2 regions of the Kangiella koreensis DSM 16069 genome follow, and region 1 is predicted to be linked to the other one. Evidence: riboswitches for the same ligand, from Rfam matches in the RefSeq annotation. Region 1 holds a riboswitch; the other holds the start of a gene.
The links. A riboswitch is a leader RNA that binds a small molecule or an ion and turns the genes downstream of it on or off. The one in region 1 is predicted to bind thiamine pyrophosphate.
Positions count from the first base shown of each region.

Region 2: another riboswitch for thiamine pyrophosphate. It lies ahead of KKOR_RS05810 (TonB-dependent receptor); the one in region 1 lies ahead of thiC (phosphomethylpyrimidine synthase ThiC).

Region 1 is NC_013166.1:125,883-129,075, reverse strand. Features, by position in the region: gene KKOR_RS00615 (FAD-dependent oxidoreductase) at 1-11, opposite strand, end outside; gene thiC (phosphomethylpyrimidine synthase ThiC) at 58-1,905, opposite strand; TPP riboswitch at 1,979-2,113, opposite strand; gene KKOR_RS00605 (DUF4870 domain-containing protein) at 2,298-2,762, opposite strand.
Region 2 is NC_013166.1:1,231,369-1,234,561, reverse strand. Features, by position in the region: gene KKOR_RS05810 (TonB-dependent receptor) at 1-1,165, opposite strand, end outside; TPP riboswitch at 1,324-1,453, opposite strand; gene KKOR_RS05805 (PIN-like domain-containing protein) at 1,599-3,002, opposite strand; gene KKOR_RS05800 (Swt1 family HEPN domain-containing protein) at 3,061-3,193, opposite strand, start outside.

The sequences.
Region 1 (3,193 bases):
CCGATCTTCATACAGTTGCTCATTCTTGTGTTTACTAGCCGTGTCTATTAGCCGAGGCTATTTAACCTCAACATAAATTTCTGCGCCCTGATTTTTAAATTCCGCTGACTTTTCTGCCATACCTTGCTCTATTTTTTTCTTCTCCTCAGCATAGTCACGAACATCCTGTGAAATTTTCATGGAACAGAATTTTGGTCCACACATGGAACAGAAGTGTGCCACTTTTGCGGAATCTTTCGGTAATGTTTCATCATGGAATTCTCGCGCTGTATCCGGATCAAGTCCTAAGTTGAATTGGTCTTCCCAGCGGAATTCAAATCGCGCTTGTGATAATTGATCATCGCGGTAGCGTGCGCCTGGATGTCCTTTTGCGATGTCTGCTGCATGCGCGGCTAATTTATAGGTGATGATTCCGGTTTTAACATCATCACGATTTGGCAAACCCAAATGCTCTTTGGGCGTCACGTAACACAGCATGGCACAACCGTACCAACCAATCATTGCGGCACCAATGCCGGAAGTAATATGGTCGTAACCCGGTGCGATATCGGTAGTCAATGGACCAAGCGTATAGAAAGGTGCTTCGTGACATTCTTTCAACTGCTTATCCATATTTTCTTTGATCATGTGCATCGGCACGTGACCCGGGCCTTCTATCATGACCTGCACATCATGTTCCCAGGCAATCTTGGTCAATTCACCTAATGTTTCCAACTCACCAAATTGCGCCGCATCATTGGCATCCGCCAATGAACCCGGACGTAGGCCATCTCCCAGCGAGAAGCTTACATCGTAAGCTTTCATGATTTTGCAGATCTCTTCAAAGTGGGTATAGAGGAAGTTCTCTTTATGATGCGCAATACACCATTTAGCCATAATGGAGCCACCGCGTGACACGATACCGGTTACTCGGTCAGCAGTTAAGGGCACATAGCGCAGTAAAACGCCAGCATGAATGGTAAAGTAATCCACCCCTTGCTCAGCCTGTTCAATCAATGTATCCCTGAATACTTCCCATGTCAGATCTTCCGCGACGCCACCGACTTTTTCCAGAGCCTGATAAATCGGTACAGTACCAATTGGTACCGGAGAATTTCGCAAAATATAATCACGTGTGGCATGGATATTTTTTCCGGTCGACAAATCCATGACCGTATCACCACCCCATCGCGTCGACCACACCAGTTTTTCAACTTCTTCTTCGATGCTGGATGTTACGGCAGAGTTACCAATGTTTGCATTGATCTTAACCAAGAAATTGCGGCCAATGATCATCGGCTCTAATTCAGTGTGATTAATATTGGCCGGTATAATCGCACGCCCGGCTGCAATTTCATCTCGCACGAATTCTGGTGTGATTGCTGGCGGAAGATTGGCACCGAACGACTCACCTTTTAATCGCTCTTCTCTTTCGCTATTAGCCTTTTCCTCAGATAACGCTGCACGTTTTTGATTTTCACGGATTGCTACATACTCCATTTCTGGCGTAACAATTCCCTGGCGTGCATAGTGTAGCTGGGTGACATTGTTGCCGACTTTGGCACGGAGTGGTTTGCGTTGCAGCTCAGGATTATGGGTGACAAAGGCTTTATCGCCATCTTCATAGCCATTATCAATCGGCTTAACTGCACGTCCTTGATATTCTTCCACATCACCACGACCAACCACCCAGTTACGACGTACTTCCTGCAAACCTTTGCGCACATCAATTTCAATGCTCAGATCGGTGTAAGGACCAGAGGTATCATATAGCGTGACTTTTTCACCATTGGTCAGACTAATTTCGCGCATCGGTACGCGAATATCTTCATGCAGATGTCCAGGCACATAAATTTTTTGTGATTTAGGTAAAGGTTCGCGAGTTATTTTATGTTTATTTAAATCGATGGGATCATTCTTTGCCACAATAGCCTCCAAAAGATAACAGGCAAGGCGCAAAGAAGTAATGAGAACAGAGCTTTATATGGTGAGATCGTCAGCTTGTGACATTACTCTTCCCTACGCCGATGCGAGTCGGATCAGGTTATACGGGTTTGCAAATGCATCTCAGCTCTTGATTCAAGACAGCCCATTGGCGGAAGTCTTAATCCCAAGCGCACCCCGAGAGTTGCTACAAATTATACACACCTTGTTTTTAAAATGAATAGGCACTATTACCAGAGATACAAAAAAAGCGGCATCTTTCGATTGCCGCTGGGGAGAATGGGGCGATGCAGCTTGAGAGAGTCAACCGCTGCCCCGCGTGGAGAGTCACTTCCTTATTATTAGTATTCTTTTTTAATGTCCTAAGCTAATACTTATTGAATCAACTTCATTGAGAATGGGTACTCATAGACACCACCTTCGCTGGCTTTGATTGCCGCCAATATGGTCACAATGAAGTGGAATATGATTAATCCAAACAAAATCGGAATACCAATTAAGATGATGCATAGGATTAATGCTGCACAGTAAGCAATAAACATGGTGATATTAAAGTTCAAAGCACGCTTACCATTTTCTGCAACGAGCGGCATATCGTCTTTCTTCAATAACCAGACCACTAAAGGGCCGAGCACCATGCCTATAACCGGCACCAACGGAACCATAGCAACAAAGGCCGCCAAGTGAGCAAACATAGACCAGGTCTTTTCTTCACCACGAATGTCCTCAGTACCTAATACTTCAGCTTCGCCTTCGTAGACTCGCTCTTTGTGTTCGCCACCTTGCTCTGGTTTACTTTCACCAGTGCCTTCAGTTTTTTTATCGTCTTCGTTGTTCATCACTAATTCCTCGTCTGAAATCTTTTTAAGACAACGACACTTTGTCGCTGCACAAATACAGATTAGCAAAGACTGATATTTCAAATTGTTACTTTGAGTGATAGGAATTGACGATAGATCGGTGCTTTCAATTAATTTCAGTTATATTCATAACGCATTGAAATCATTAATATTATTGCAGAAGCTTTTTTGAACCTAATCGAACAAACTTTCAACAGGCAGCTTCATTTATATCTTTTTTTTATATAACCTGTTGATATTATTAGTATTATTATTTTATTAATTTTTATTTTTTTGTTCAGTTTGGTGACAAAATGGGATTAACGTTTGATTTGTAGAGAAATGTTGGCAACTTCACTTAACATGCACTTATCATTGCTTTAATTCGCCCATTCTCGCCACTTTTCCATTCTGCCGACCGGTTTGCAATT
Region 2 (3,193 bases), 1.1 Mb from region 1:
TATATTGACGTAACAGATCAACCGACTGGTCACGGAAATAAGCGCCGACCACCCACTGATTCGATAAGGTTTCAGATGATGACTCTGATAAAGAGCCCTGCCCACCTATCAGCTTCACGTCTAAACTCAGGTTACGATTGTCTCTTAAGAAACGATCAAACGACGAATACCACCAATCAAAACCCCAGTCATCACTATCGCACGGCGTGCCTTCGCAAATACCCGTATGGCTCCAATCTTCGTCATACGCATAATCCAGTTCGCTATCGGCAAAAGACAAGGTGCTTTGCAGCTTGGTAGAATCCCATGCCCATTCCGCGATAAAGGAAGCGCCAATCGTTTCCTGGCGATCATGACCCGGCTCATCAGAATAGGTCTGGCGCGTATTATCGAGACTAAAGGCATCGTAGCCATTGTCCACATCCACCACAATCAGATTAGAAGTTAGTGAAAAGCTGTCATCCGGCTGATAGACCAGACGCCCTTTGATGCTTGATTCATCAAAGTTCTGGGTATCGTCGCGTCCGAGGAAAATATTGTCAGTGTAGCCATCGCTACGATACTGACCCACCGCAAAACGATAGCCCCAGGCTTCCGATAACTGATCACTGCTGATCAAAGAAGCGCTACGACCATTGTAGGATTCAAACGAAGCAGCAACCTTCAACAAATCTGCTTCAGGAGCAGCCGATACCATATTGACCAAACCCGCCAACGCATTGGCGCCATACAGAGTTCCCTGTGGCCCACGCAAAATCTCAACCTGCTGCGTATCCAGCATTAAAGCGCCGCCAGCAATCCCCGTCATATCAATGCCATCGACAATCAGACCTACCGAGTAATTGACCGGCTCAACAAACTCGCTACGCTCGCCTACGCCACGGATCTGAATAAAACGACCGCGCGCCGCGCCAGTGGCGAAATTCACATTCGGCGCCAGATTGAAAATATCATCAAGATGATAAGCATTGTTCTTACGAGCCGTCTCGCTATCAACCACCGTCACACTCGACGGCAAAGTCAAAGGACTCTCAGACAGATGCTCAGCATTAATTACCAAAGTCTCAATGTCGTCATCCGCCTGCTCATCAGCAAGCAAACCAAGCGATATCGCCAACAGACTGGTCAAAACAAGAGGTTTAAAAGAACGGATTGCGTGTTTCAAAAGACAACTCCACATATAACTTATGTTTGGGCTATGCGGAGTAACAACAGAAAAGGCAGAGATACAAGCTCAAAAGCGCCAACCAATCCCTGTAAAACAATCGACCTGAAGCTAGTTAAAACAAAAAAGCTAAAGGTCATTCCATAAACGGCAAAGCAAATCGTCTGCACTCCCTGTCCCTACGCCGGTATAACCCGGATCAGGTTCAAAGGGTCTGGCGCTCAAGCAATTACAAACAGTAACCGCAATGAGCCAATTCTCAGGCAAAAGCCGCCCCTCGGGAATGCTCGGCATTATACACGCCTTAAAAATAAACAGCGAATGGAAAGATGGGGGGATTATTGCGGGGGTTGAATGAGGTGGATATGTAGGGTGCGTCGTAACGCAGATCCAACCATAGAGGTGCCACTCTTTGGGACTATATAGTCATAGTTCAAGCCACTTCATAGTATGTTTTAGGTATAAACATTTCTAAAACAAATCTTTTACCTTCATTCTCTATATGTACATCTATGCCTTCTTTCGCAAGAGATTCTCTTACAAACTGCAAGCCATAACCACGTGCACTATCTGGAGAGTTCGGCACTCTAGGAATTTCTGAACCAGTCATATCGTTTCTTAAGTTCTTGAACCTTAGCAAAACATAATTTTTTTCCTCTTTGGCTTGGATACCAACATAGTTATCGCGTCCATGATGTAATACGTTAGAATATATCTCCATAAGAGCCGTAAATATTGCTCTGCTGTTAATCTTGATGGGGTCAATATTTTTAACAGATCTACCGATCCCAACCTTTAGATTTTTAAACTGGCTAGAGGCAAACTTAAGAAGTTCAGCCAAAGAAACCAGTCCTTCTTCATCATCTATCCTCTCTTGTCTACTTAAATCAATTAAGTCCTTTGCTTCGTTTATAGATGAGTCCTGAATTTTTAGGTTTAACTCGTTTCTAGCATATTGAAGAAATGTCGAAGTGTCATACATATAAAAAGTATCTAGTTCTGTAGCCTCCGTATATATTTCATTTATAAGCTCTTTTCTTGGCCCAAGCTTTTTCCCTCTTTTTTCAAACCACCAATCTTCTTTTATATCTCCGGTAACTAAAACAATATATTTATAGTTCTCTGACTTTGCTTTTTGAATAATTTCTTTCCAAAGTATTAAATCACCATACTTTCTGATGTACTCTTTATCTTCAAAATGATAGGAACCTTCCTTACCTTTGTCTTTATAACCAGGGGGGAACTGAAACTCGTAACGTTTCTCACCTTCTTTATATATTGATGATAGCTCTTTTTTATCAAAGCCTTTACCAATTTTTCCTTCAAATGTTTTGAACACAAAATCTTTTATTTCATCGTGATCACTAACATCAGACTGTTCTTTTTCTAAACGCTCAAGTTCCTCAATGAAATCATTTATGTACTTAATACCATTTTCGACATTTTCTGGCGTTATAAAAGCGTCAGGATTTATAAGAGAGTGCCTTTGCTTAAGCTTTAGATTATTGAGTCCAGACCTTAAAGAAGTAACCAGCTCTTCATATTGTTCTTTTGAATCTTCAAGAAGTGTACGAACAGTATTAAACTTGTTTTTTTGATCACTAATAGCATCGTATCTATTATTAAGGAACTCTAATGCTACTTGAAAACCAATCCATATGCGCTTGTTAAACTGATCATTTTCAAACACACTCATCAGATCATTACGCGCAGATTTTGGTAATCTATAAAGATCCAATATCACATTTGAATCAAAAGTAAACAGCCCTTCGCTCCAAATCTTTTCAAAGTCTATCTGATCACTATTTCTATGTAGTTTTATTAATTTTTCTATCATGCCATATATTCTATATTATTTGTAAAACATGCCTAAGCTCATCTGAATGAATAACTTATTACAGTCCAATAACTCGGTTCCAGTCAGATACATACATATAGATTCTTTGAAACTCAGAGGGAAGCAGCATACGGTTATGAGCAATAAAATTTCTTGCTCTTTCTAACTCTTCCATTCGTTGCTTTAACCAG